3 regions of the Acidovorax sp. KKS102 genome follow, and region 1 is predicted to be linked to each of the others. Evidence: predicted binding sites of a transcription regulator. Region 1 holds the regulator's gene; each other region holds the start of a gene.
What was found. The regulator FNR, encoded in region 1, switches genes on or off when oxygen is low (the NO sensors DNR and NnrR bind a similar motif). The targets are predictions, from matches to a motif close to TTGATNNNNATCAA.
Positions count from the first base shown of each region.

Region 2: a site for FNR is predicted at 1,261-1,274, ahead of C380_RS21760 (TraR/DksA family transcriptional regulator). Genes of this name have one in related genera too.
Region 3: a site for FNR is predicted at 1,997-2,010, ahead of ubiM (5-demethoxyubiquinol-8 5-hydroxylase UbiM). Genes of this name have one in related genera too.

Region 1 is NC_018708.1:3,393,958-3,398,223, reverse strand. It holds gene ccoG (cytochrome c oxidase accessory protein CcoG) at 71-1,516, shown strand; gene C380_RS15560 (FixH family protein) at 1,581-1,859, shown strand; gene C380_RS15555 (hypothetical protein) at 1,915-2,211, shown strand; gene fnr (fumarate/nitrate reduction transcriptional regulator Fnr) at 2,312-3,034, opposite strand; gene hemN (oxygen-independent coproporphyrinogen III oxidase) at 3,224-4,266, shown strand, end outside.
Region 2 is NC_018708.1:4,744,329-4,748,594, forward strand. It holds gene C380_RS21750 (DUF2946 family protein) at 70-441, opposite strand; gene C380_RS21755 (glutathione S-transferase) at 564-1,211, shown strand; gene C380_RS21760 (TraR/DksA family transcriptional regulator) at 1,335-1,706, shown strand; gene C380_RS21765 (hypothetical protein) at 1,769-2,143, shown strand; gene C380_RS21770 (VOC family protein) at 2,195-2,608, shown strand; gene C380_RS21775 (MarC family protein) at 2,605-3,198, shown strand; gene C380_RS21780 (Rrf2 family transcriptional regulator) at 3,295-3,843, opposite strand; gene nhaR (transcriptional activator NhaR) at 3,995-4,266, shown strand, end outside.
Region 3 is NC_018708.1:152,211-156,476, forward strand. It holds gene C380_RS00720 (class I SAM-dependent methyltransferase) at 1-559, shown strand, start outside; gene ubiM (5-demethoxyubiquinol-8 5-hydroxylase UbiM) at 640-1,911, opposite strand; gene C380_RS25740 (helix-turn-helix domain-containing protein) at 2,180-2,719, shown strand; gene C380_RS25745 (IS30 family transposase) at 2,641-3,150, shown strand; gene C380_RS00735 (hypothetical protein) at 3,168-3,599, opposite strand; gene C380_RS00740 (BCCT family transporter) at 3,746-4,266, opposite strand, start outside.

The DNA of each region.
Region 1 (4,266 bases):
AGACGCACTGCCCGGGTTTCCGTTTGAAGGCATCCCTTTTACGCCTTATCTCCGTTCACAAAGCGACACCATGAGCACACCCAGCGAGCCGGCTCGCAAGGTCATCCCGATTACGCCAGTCGCGGCAGATGCGTCTTCTGCGGGCGAGATCATCTCGCTGTACGAAGCGCAAAAGAAGATCTACCCGCGCTCCATCAGCGGCCTATTTGCGCGCTGGCGCTGGGGCATGGTGTTTCTCACACAGCTGGTGTTTTACGGGTTGCCGTGGTTTGAGTGGGGCCAGCGCCAGATGGTGCTGTTTGACCTGGGGGCTCGCAGGTTCTACATCTTTGGCCTGGTGCTGTATCCGCAGGATTTCATCTACCTCACCGGCCTTCTGATCATTTCGGCGTTGTCGCTGTTCCTGTTCACTGCAGTGGCCGGGCGTCTGTGGTGTGGCTTTGCGTGCCCGCAGACGGTGTACACCGAAATGTTCATGTGGATCGAGCACAAGATCGAAGGCGATCGCAGTGCCCGGCTCCGCCTGGACAACGGCCCCTGGACGTTCGAGAAGATCCGCAAGAAGTTTTTCAAGCAAGTGGTGTGGATCGCGGTGGCCCTGTGGACCGGGTTTACTTTTGTGGGGTACTTCGTCCCCATTCGAGAGCTGGGCAGCGAGCTGCTGGCGTTCCAGGGCAGCTGGCAGATTTTCTGGGTGCTGTTCTACGGTTTTGCCACCTATGGCAATGCGGGCTTCATGCGCGAGCAGGTCTGCAAGTACATGTGCCCTTATGCGCGCTTTCAAAGCGCGATGTTTGATAAAGATACGCTGATCGTTACCTACGACCCTGAACGTGGCGAGCAGCGTGGTCCGCGCAAGAAGAACATCGACTACAAAGCCCAGGGGCTGGGCGATTGCATTGACTGCTCGCTGTGTGTGCAGGTCTGTCCCGTGGGCATCGACATCCGCAAGGGCTTGCAGTACGAATGCATCGGCTGTGGCCTGTGTGTGGACGCCTGCAACACCGTGATGGACAAGATGCAGTACCCGCGTGGGCTCATCCGTTATTCGACCCAGAACGGCGTGGCCAAGCACTGGACGCAGTCGCAGATGTTGCGCCGCGTGCTGCGCCCCCGCGTGCTGATCTACAGCGCCGTGCTGGTCACCCTGTGCGTGGCCATGTTGGCCAGCCTGGTGGTGCGCACGCCGCTGAAGGTGGATGTGGTGCGGGACCGCGCTGCGCTCTCGCGCATCGTGGCAGGTGGCAAGCTGGAGAACATTTACCGGCTGCAGATCATGAATGCCACCGAGGGCGAGCAGCGTTATCGCATCAGTGCGCGGGGCCTGGAGGGGCTCGAAGTGGCTTCCGAGGCTGAAGTGGACATTGGCGCGGCAGAGTCTCGCTGGGTGGCCGTGCGGTTGCAGATTCCTTATGGTTCCGCCACGCCCGGATCGCACGCCGTTCAGTTTGATGTGCAGGCCGTAGGAGCAGCGGCCCATGTCACGGAGAAATCCGTGTTCCTTGTACCGCGCTGAGCGGTATTCCGGTGGGGCCCTTCAGGGCCGCACTTTGACCGATATTGTTGAGGAGTAAAGCACCATGTCTTCAAACCCTGCCATTGCAACCCCGGCGGCAACCGTACCCTGGTGGAAGTTTGGCCATGTGTGGCTGGTGATTGCCGGGCCTCTGATCGTGATCGTGGCGGGCTTTGTGACGCTGTGGCTGGCGATTTCGCGGCCCGACCCCGTGGTGGCGGAGGACTACTACCGCCAAGGCATCGAAATCAACAAGACACTGGTGGCGCCGGAAAAGAGTCTGGCGCCGGCCCTCAAGGCCCGCAACCATGCGGCCACCCCTGTGCAAGACCAACCACGCTGAAACCCCAGGGTCGCACACGCTGGCGACCCCGGCAGCACCAGGAGACAGAACCTATATGTGGACGCAACGCCTGATGTGGATTGCATGGCCCGCCTTTTTGATGGCGGGTGTGCTGGAGATGCTGGTTTTTGCCATGGTGGACCCCCAGGACCTGCACTGGTTCGGGCAGCCTCTGGCGCTGTCGAGGCAGGGGGTGTACACCCTCGCATTTTTTGTGTTCTGGGCCATCACCATGGCCACCAGCGCATTGACCACGCTACTGTCCATGTCCCCGTTTGAGGTCAACCGCTGTCCCGTGCCCGACGGGGAGCGCCCTGACGATTGCCGCAAGACATCGTCGTCTTGCTCCTGAGCCTTTTTCGCCGTTCATGCGGGCATGCGCTGCATGCCGTTTTAAAAGGGACCGGCGGACTTTGGTACGGCCCCGACTCTCAGCCGACGAGGGGCCGTAATCAGTGGCAGGTCTGCTGGCTGTTCACAATGCGTCGCAGGGCATCGGTGTCGAGGATGCGCACATGGCGCTGTTTGACTTCCACGATGCCTTCTTCCACAAACTTGGAGAAGGTGCGGCTCACTGTTTCAAGTTTGAGGCCCAGGTAGCTTCCGATCTCTTCGCGCGTCATGCGCAGCACCAGTTCTGATTGCGAGAAACCCCGTGCATGCAGGCGCTGCACCAGGTTGAGCAAGAAGGCCGCCAGGCGCTCCTCGGCACGCATGCTGCCCAGCAGCAGCATCACACCATGTTCGCGCACGATCTCGCGGCTCATGATCTTGTGCACGTGGTGCTGCAGGGCCGTGACTTCGCGGGAGAGTTCTTCTATGCGGTCGAAAGGCATGACGCAGACCTCGGCATCCTCAAGGGCCACCGCGTCACAGGTATGGTGGTCGTTCACGATGCCGTCCAGCCCGATGATCTCGCCCGCCATCTGGAAGCCCGTGACTTGATCGCGCCCGTCTTCGGTGGCTACACAGGTCTTGAAAAAACCGGTGCGGATGGCGTACAGGGACGTGAAGGACTCGCCATTGCGAAACAGCGTGCCGCCGCGCTTGACCTTGCGGCGGACAGCAACGACCTCGTCAATGCGCTGCAGTTGCTCTTCGTTCAAGCCCACGGGCATGCACAGCTCGCGGAGGTTGCAGTTGGAGCAGGCGACTTTGATGGTGAGCGGGTTCATAGACACATGGGCTTGGGTTAGCGGTCAAGCATATCGCGCTTGCCGTACACGAACCTGAATACAGAGCGCGGGCAAGCGGCTGACCTTCATCAAATTGTCGCCGTATCGCTTGCGGGTTCACTTGATGCAGGTCAAGGACATGTCCCGGAGCCTACGGCACAGTCAAGGTGTACGCAAGGAAATTTCCCCATGACTGCTGTTTCGCCAGACCTTCTGCGCCGCTTTGACGTGCCAGGGCCCCGCTATACATCCTATCCAACTGCCGACCGTTTCGTGGAGGCGTTTGGTCAGGAAGACTATGTGCTGGCGCTGCAACAGCGCCGCTCGGGCACGCTGGCCAAGGCCATGCCGCTGTCCCTGTACGTGCACATCCCGTTTTGCGAATCCTTGTGCTACTACTGTGCCTGCAACAAGATCATCACCAAGCACCATGACCGCGCCGAGGTCTACTTGCGCTACCTGAGCCGCGAGATCGACCTGCACACCGCGCACTGTGGCGTAGGACAGGTGGTGAGTCAACTGCACCTGGGCGGTGGCACGCCCACCTTCCTATCCGATGATGGATTGCGGGAGCTGATGGCCATGCTCAAGCGCAGCTTCACGCTGGCGCCTGGGGGGGAATACTCGATCGAGGTGGATCCTCGCACCGTCAATGCAGAGCGTCTTGCACTGTTGGCTGAGCTGGGTTTTAACCGGCTGAGTTTTGGCGTGCAGGACTTTGATGCCGAAGTGCAGAAGGCTGTGCACCGCATCCAGCCTGCCGAGCAGGTGTTTGCGCTGGTCGAATCTGCGCGTTCGTTGGGCTTTGACTCGGTGAATGTGGATCTGATCTACGGCCTGCCGCGCCAGACGCCCGAGTCTTTTGACCGCACGCTGGCCCAGGTGGCGCAACTGCGGCCTGACCGCATCGCGCTGTATGCCTACGCGCACCTGCCAGAGCGTTTCAAGCCACAGCGCCGCATCATCTCTGCGGAGTTGCCCACGGGCGCGAGCAAGCTCTCCATGTTGTCGCGCTCGCTCGATGCCTTCATGGATGCTGGATACGTGTACGTGGGCATGGACCACTTTGCGCTGCCCACCGATGCACTGGCCGTGGCCAAGCGCCAGGGGCGCCTGCACCGCAATTTCCAGGGCTACAGCACGCAGCCGGACTGCGATTTGATCGGCCTGGGCGTATCGGCCATTGGCCGTGTGGGGGCAACCTACAGCCAGAACTCCAAGACGCTGGATGA
Region 2 (4,266 bases), 1.4 Mb from region 1:
AAAATCAAACCAAATAGGCCGCAAGCGCAAGTGAATCATGCGCCAGCAGCTATCGAATCAATAGCGATTTCAGGAGAGCGATGGGGGCCCGCGCGGCGGCAGGGGCGCGGCGGTGCGCGCTGCAATGTGCGCGGCAGGGATGGGGCGCAGGGCATGCGCCAGCGGGTGAACCACAGGCAGCTGGGCCTGCGATGCGGGAGGGGGAGCGCCCACATGCGCGCACAGCGGGCAGTCCAGCGTGTGGCTGGGCAGCTCCTTGGCGCCGTCGTCGGTCTTGACCAGCACCTTGATCGCCCCCGAGCCTGAGCAGATCAGCTCCATGGCCTGCGGGTGCACCAGCGGCGACGCAACGGCCACGCCGATCGACAACACAAACCACGCCAGCACACAGCGGGCGAGCCAGCGAAGGCTGCGGATGGTTTGGAGGGACGGCAACGACATGGAGGCGCCATTGTAGGTGCGCAGTCCGCGCCAGCCAGCGCACGGGTCATCTGCGTGACCGCCCCGCACCAGGTGCGGGCCTAGGATGTGCGTTTGCCCCTACAACACATCGGAGACACACCATGCTCACACTCTGCGGCTTTTCGGCCAGCAACTACTACAACAAGGTCAAGCTGGCCCTGCTCGAAAAGGGCCTGCCGTTCACCGAAGAGCTGGCCTGGGTGGGCGAAACCGACCGCAGCGCCAGCCCGCTGGGCAAGGTGCCCTACCTGCGCACGCCGCAGGGACCGCTGTGTGAGTCTGCCGTGATGGCCGACTACATCGAAGCCGCCCATCCCGAGCACCCGCTGATCCCGGCCGACCCCTACCAAGCCGCCAAGGTGCGCGAGCTGATCACATTCCTGGAACTGCACCTGGAGCTGGTCGCGCGCAACCTGTATCCCCAGGCCTTCTTTGGCGGCACCGTGAGCGAGACGGCCAAGGAAAAGGTCGGCGCACAGCTGCAGAAGAACATTGCCGCCTTCGGCCAGCTGGCCCAGTTCAGCCCCTACGTGGGCGGCGACACCTTCACCATGGCCGACTGCGCGGCCATCGTGCACCTGCCGCTGGTCAGCTCGGCCACCAAGATCATCTACGGCAAGGACTACCTGGCCGACCTGCCCGTGCGCGACTACCTGGCCCGCATGGCCGAGCGCCCCCATGTGCAGCGCGTGAACGTGGACCGCAAGACCAACACCGCCGAAATGCTGGCGCGCCCGCCCAAGCGCTGAGCCCGCTCCGCAGCGGTGTCAACCGGGCAGTGACACCGCGCGCCATCCCTTGACCTTGGTCAACCCATCGCGGCGGGCACAGGCGCACCATGCAGGTATCCGATCACCCCGAGGAGACCCCGCATGGACAAGACCCAAGCCGCCCCATTTCGCCAGCAGTTGCTGACCCAGCAGTCCGAGTTGCTGGCCCAGCTGGCCGCACAGCGCGGCGGCGTCATCGGGCGCGCCGAAGTGGCCGCTGAACACTTTGGGCAACCGGAAGACCCACGCGCCCAGGTGGCCACCGAGCGCGAACTGGAATTTGCCCTGGGCGAACGCGAAACCGCGCACCTGGCCGCTGTCGAAGCCGCCCTCGCCCGCATCGAAGCGGGCACCTATGGCGAGTGCACGGACTGCGGCGCCCACATCACGGCTGCACGCCTGCACGCCCAACCCGAGGCAGCGCGCTGCGTGCATTGCCAGGAAAAGGCCGAGCAACACCCGCGTGATGCGTGAGCAGGTTCGCCCGCTCCGCCCTCTTCCTTCCCGTTTTGTCATCACTTCAAGAAAGCCGATTCATGAGCACTTTTCACGCCGTTGTCTGGATGGACCAATCCGAAGCCCATGTGGTGATGTTCGACCGCGAACACGCCGAAGCCCAGCGCATCAAGTCCCGCAGCCACCACAAGCACCAGGGCAAGGCCGAGGACCTCGCGCCGTTTTTTGCCGAAGTGGCCCAGGCCCTGGGCCACACCCGCGAGGTGCTGCTGGCCGGCCCAGGCCTGGTGCGCAATCAGTTCCGCGACTGGGCCGCCAAACACCATGCGGCCGTGGCCAGCGTGGTGGTGGACTCGGTGGCCGCCGACCATCCGACAGACGCCCAGCTGGTGGCCATGGCGCGCCAGTACTTCAAGAAGTTTGACAACATGGCCGCCGATCCGTCGGTCGCCTGACCGACGGATCGGCCCCCCACGGCGTGGCCCCTGGCTGCTATCCTCCGCGGGATGCGCAGCCTCTTTCACCTCGCCTTTCACGTCACCGACCTGGACGCCGCCCGCCACTTTTATGGCGGCTTGCTGGGCTGCCAGGAAGGCCGAAGCACCGACACCTGGGTGGACTTCGATTTCTTTGGCCATCAGATCTCGTTGCACCTGGGCACACCGTTTGCCAGCGCCCGCACCGGGCATGTGGGAGACCACCTGGTCCCCATGCCGCATTTCGGCGCCATTCTGGAACTGCCCGACTGGCATGCACTGGCCGCGCGGTTGAAGGCCGCCGACACCGCCTTCGTGCTGGAGCCGCAGGTGCGCTTTGAAGGCCAGCCCGGCGAGCAGTGGACGATGTTTTTCCACGATCCCAGCGGCAATCCGATCGAGATCAAGGGCTTTCGCTCGCTGGACGCGGTGTACGCAACGTGAGCTACACCTTCGCCTCAGCCACCATCCTGCTCCTGCTGATCACCGATCCGCTGGGCAACATCCCCATCTTTGCCAATGCCCTGCGGGGCGTGGCGCCCGAGCGCCGGGCGCGGGTGATCCTGCGGGAGGTGTTGATTGCGTTTGCCCTGCTGCTGGTGTTCCTGTTCTTCGGGGCGGAGTTTCTGCGGGTGATGAACCTGAGCGACCTGTCGCTGCAGATTGCCGGCGCCGTGGTGCTGTTTCTGATCGCGCTGCGCATGATCTTTCCGTCGGCAGACGGCCCGCAGGCGGAGCTGCCAGGCGAGCCGCTGATCGTGCCGCTAGCCATTCCTGCGCTGGCAGGCCCTTCGGCACTGGCCACCGTCATGCTGCTGGTGGCCCAGGCGCCGGAGCGGCGATGGGAATGGGTGGGCGCGCTGTGCGTCACCATGGCCGTGTGCGCCGTGGTGCTCTTGCTGGCCGAACGCATCCAGCGTCTGGTGGGCGAACGCGTGGTGATGGCGTTTGAACGCCTGATGGGTCTGATCCTGGTCGCGATCTCGGTCGAGATGCTGATCCGGGGCATCAAGCAGCTCGCGCACCAGTTGTAGCGTAGTCGCCAGCCGCCGGGCAGCCTGCCCCTGCGCCAGCGTCGGAGGGCTTGGCGCCGCACCCGGCGCCTCGCACCACCGCGTGCTTCCTCCGACTCAGCGGCGCTGCAGGATTGGCATGCTCCCCAACGCAAACACCGAGTTGGGCACATTGACCCGCGCCATCAGCGGACGGGGCTTGGGCGCCAGGGGCAGCTTGGTCCGGGCAGCGGGGGCCTTTTCTTCCACCACCGTGCCCTGCTTCAGGGCCTGCTCCACCAGGTCCTGCAGCGTCACCGACTGCAGGTATTCCATCACGCGGGAGTTGAAGCTGGTCCACAGCTCGCCCGTCATGGATTTGACCTGCGCAGCCTGGCCTGCGCCCAGGTTCTGCAGCTCGTCGTTCTTGAGGTTCTCTACGGCCAGGATGATTTCTGCCACCGACACCTGCTCGGCCCGCCGCGCCAGCGTGTAGCCGCCGCCTGGTCCGCGGGTGCTGTCCACGAGACCGGCACGGCGCAGCGCGCTGAACAGCTGCTCCAGGTATGAAAGGGAAATGCCCTGCCGCGCGCTGATGGTGGACAAGGGCACGGGCCGCATCTTCTGGCGCAGGGCCAGGTCGGTCATGGCGGATACCGCCAGCTGTCCTCGGGTCGTGATACGCATCGTTGCTACTCCTTGTGAACACAGGCAGCTCTAGGCCGCGGCGCAGATCGCCACGGAAGCTGCCAAACGTCAATGTAGAGAGTTTCATACTTCGCGTATATTCGTTTTATCGTGTTTTTTTCTTCGATTTTTTCGAAGCTTTGAGGTCTTCATGAATTTCAAGCACCTGCGTTACTTCTGGACGGTGGCCAAGGCAGGCGGCGTGATGCGGGCGGGTGAGCAGCTGAACACCACACCGCAAACGCTGTCTGGCCAGATCAAGCAGCTGGAAGAATGGCTAGGCCACGACCTGTTCCGTAAGCGGGGGCGCGGCCTGGAGCTGACCAGCGAGGGCCGCGTGGCACTGGGCTATGCCGAGCAGATCTTTGCACTGGGGGACGAGTTGGAGAAGTCCATCCGGCTGGCGCGCGGGCAGGAGAAGCC
Region 3 (4,266 bases), 2.0 Mb from region 1:
GGGGTGTGGGCTGACCCACTATTTCCAGTGGCTGGACGGGGGGGCCAACCAGTGGCTCGATGCCGACCTGCCCGAGGTGATGGCGCTGCGCCGGCCGCTGCTGCCCCCGCCGTGCCCGCGCACGCGCCACGCCGATCTGGACCTGTCACAACCCGGCTGGTGGCAGCGGCTGGGGCTGCCCACGCAGCGCAGCGCCACGCCGGTGCTGCTGGTGTGCGAAGGCGTGCTGATGTACCTGCCGCCCGCGCAGGTGCATGCCGTGCTGGCCGAGTTTGCGCAGCATGCGCCGCCAGGCTCGCGCATGGTGCTGGACGTGATGACGCGCCGGGCCGTGGGCTGCGCGGCCCGCCACGCCAGCGTGCGGGCTACGGGTGCAGAGTTCCGCTGGGGCGTGGGCCGCATGGCGGAGCTGGAGGCCATGCACCCGCGCCTGCAGTTGCTGCGTGAGCAAAGCGTGGCGGAGGGCTATGGCTGGCCGGGCATCGCCATGGACTTGCTGTGGCGCCCGTGCCTGGGTGCGCCGCTGTATGGCCTGGCGACGCTGGGAATCAGGGAATGAAGTCCCACTGAGTCGTCTTTGGCGAATTGCCCGCAGTGGGGGCTACCCGTTACTCCCGCTGCGCCTGTTGTAGGGCGCGGCTACGGCCTGAGCGCCAGTGCGCGCATCCATTGGGGTGGCTGGCCCGTCAGCTGCCCCATGATGGCCGCCTGCAGCGGTGGCAGGCGCCGCGCGCCCTGCAGCACCAGTTGCCGCAGCAGGCGGGGCACCGGGCGGGCGTCGGTGTACAGGCGCACGATGGCGTTGGTGCCCTGGTAGATGGGCCAGGCGTGGCGGTGGTGGCTTTGGGCGTAAGGGGCCAGCGCGTCGGCGCTGCCGATGTCCTGCCCGCGCTGGCGCGCGCTCACCAGCGCGGCCGTGAGCCGCTCCACCCCTGCCAGGCCCAGGTTGTAGCCATGGGCCGTGACCGGGTGCATGCCCACGGCGGCGTCGCCCAGCAGCGCGCAGCGGTGGCCCGCAAAGCGCTGGGCATACACGGCCACCAGCGGGTAGGCGTGGCGTTCGCCCACCAGCGCCATGGGCCCCAGCCGGTCGTTGAATTGGGCCTGGACCTGGGCGGCAAAGGCCTCGGCGCTCTGGGCCATCAGCGCCGCCGCGTCGGCCGCACCCGCCGTGACCACCACCGAGCACAGCGCATGCCCCGCCTGTGGGTCATCGGGCAGGGGCAGCACGGCCAGCGTGCGGTCGTAGCCAAAGCATTCGTGGGCCACGTTGCCGTGGGGCAGGGCGTGGTGCATGCGGCAGACGATGACGGTGCGGCCAAAGTCGGTCATCTGCGCGCCGATGCCCAGCTGCCGGCGCGTGGCCGAAAAGCGGCTGTCGGCGGCCACCAGCAGCGGGGCCGTCAGGCGCTGGGCTGGCGCCCCAGAGGTACCGGCCGGCACATAGTCCAGCTCTGCATGCCCGGCCAGCGTGGCTGCGCGCGTGACCTGGGCCTGGGTGACGATTTGAACCCCCGGCGTGCGCGCCGCCACGGCGTAGGCGGTGCGGCGCAGCGCATGGTTGGGCACGATGAAGCCCAGCGCGCCGGGCGCTGCACCCTCCGGGGTCTGCGGGGTGCTCAGTTGCAGCGCGCTGTGCTGGCCCAGCGGGCCGTCGTGCACCTGGGCTTCGCAGATGGTGCCTACCTCATGCGCGGCCAGCAGGTCCCAGCTGCCCAGGCGCTGCAATGTGTCGCGGCTGGGGTGGGTCAGCGCGATCTCGCGGCCGTCCGGCGCGGGCGCGGCCAGCGTGCTGTCGCTCTGCTGCTCGACCACGGTGGCGGTGAACCCGGCCTGCGCCAGGGAAGTTGCCAGCGACAGGCCCGCCGGGCCTGCGCCGACGATGAGGACGTCGCTGTGGTGGGTGGTCATGGCGGGAGGAATGCAGGGTGACAAGGTGCCCGCCCCGGGACGGGGGGGCCGCGCGCCATTGTGGGCGGGCGGGTCGGGGCACGCTTTGCCCTGCGTCAAGCCATGGCGTTGTGGTGCTATATAAAAAATAGCTGTTCAGGCATATGGTTCTAGCGCTTCAGGGCTAAAACCCGGCGGTTTCAACAACGAAGTGCACGTTGCCAAAAGGTAGGCCCAGACAAGTAAGTGAAGATGACTTGTGTGACCTGCCAGTCAACCCAAGTGCACCATGAACTACACCCATCTGAGCCAAAGCGAACGTTACCAAATCCAATGCCTGCGCGACGTGGGGCTGTCGATCACACAGACAGCCCTGCGCCTGGGGCGCCACCGCAGCACCATTGCCCGCGAGATCCGGCGCAACAGCGACGCCAGCACAGCCTACCAAGCCCACAACGCCCATCAACAGGCTCTCTCGCGCCAAAGCGGCCAGACCAACGCTCAGCGCTTTGACGGTGCCCAGTGGGAGCTGGTGCTGTCGTATCTGCAGCTGGACCTGTCGCCTCAGCAGGCAGCCGCCCGCCTGGGGCTGGAAAGGCGCCTGCGCATCAGCCACACCTGCATCTACAACCGGCTGCGCCGCATGGGACAAGCTGCACCGCGCCTGCGTTGCGGCCATTGCCGGCGCAAGGCACACAGGGTGCGGGGCAACTGCGCGATCGCGTGGGTATCGCACAGCGCCCCGCCATCGTGGACAAGCGAGCGCGCCTGGGGGATTGGGAGGGCGACACCATCGTCTCGGGTGCGGGTGGGCTGGCAGGGCTGGTGACCCTGACCGAGCGGCGCTCGCGCTACACACTGGCGCAGCGTGTGCAGCGGCGCCAGGCCGAGCCGGTGGGCCAGGCCATCATCGAAATGCTCAGGCCCCATCCCAAGCGCCGCCACACCCTGACGCTGGACAACGGCAAGGAGTTCGCCGAGCACAGGTGGGTGCACAGACGCCTGAAGACGAAGGTGTACTTTGCTGACCCGCACAGCCCCTGGCAGCGAGGACTCAACGAGAACCACAATGGGCTGCTACGCCACTACTTCCCCAAGGGCAGCGATCTGGGCAAGGCCAGCGAGCAAGAGGTGCTCCAAGCCGTGTACCGGCTCAACCACCGACCCCGCAGATGCTTGGGCTGGAAGACTCCGCATGAGGTGTTCCACGGCTACAAAGTGACCCCACTTACACTGGGGACTGGTGCACTTCGTTGTTGAAACCGCCCCCATAAAACTCAGTCTTTGGCAGCCTTGCGCGGGCTTTTGGCGGACTTCTTTTTGGCCGGGCCCGCCTTCTTGCCGCGCAGGTGCAGCACCCACGCCACCAGCAGCCACAGGTAGCCCGCCGGGATGCTGTACGCCGCCCAAGCCGCCAGCGACAGCGGCGGCGCGGTGATGGAGCGGGGGTTGGCCATGGTCTCCAGCAACTGGCGCGTGCCGGCGCCCAGTGTGGGCGTGGCGTGCTGGCTGCCCGATCGGGCCATGAGGGCGCCCATGAAGGTGAAGAACTCCATGAGCAGCGCACCGATCAGAAAACACGCCAGCAAGGCCATCAGCTGCGCCACCGCGCGCCGGTTGCCCTTGGCCAGCAACACGATGACCGACACCAGCCACAGCACGGGCAACAACAGGGCCAGGGCGGGCCAGGCGGACAGGAGCATTTTCATGGGCAGCGACGTCGAGGATGTGTTGCGGCCCGTTGCCGCACACCAATGTGGCTGCGGATGATAGACCCACCTTCACCCCCGGCTGGGGGGCGCTTGTGTGTCAGACCGCATCTCCATGACGGGCCGCAAGGGTGGGCCGGTCGCCGTCAGCGCGGGGCGTTTGGTCGGGGTGCTGAAGTGTCGGGTGCGGCCGGGTGGCCTGCGCTGGGCGCTGGGCCCACCATCTCGCGCATGCGGCGGCGCAGGGCGCGGTCACGGCGGTCGTCGGCTTCCCAGTCGGCTTTCACGCCGCGCCACAGTGCCAGCGCCATCAGCAGGATGACGGCGGTGAACGGCAGCGCGAACACGATGGTGGCGGTCTGCACCGCCTTCACGCCGCCGGCCAGCAGCAGGCTGATGGCGATGCCCGACACCAGCACGCCCCAGGTGATCTTGACGCGCGCCGACGGGTTCTCATTGCCGCCGGTGCTCATCATGCCCAACACCAGCGTGGCCGAGTCGCCCGAGGTGACGAAGAACACGAGCACCAGCACGGTGGCCACGAACGACATCACGGCACCCCAGGGCAGCGCGTTGAACATGGCAAAAAGTGCGGTGGACACATCGGCCTTGACGGCTTCCGACAGAGGCACGCCCTGCATGATCTCCAGGTGCAGCGCCGTACCGC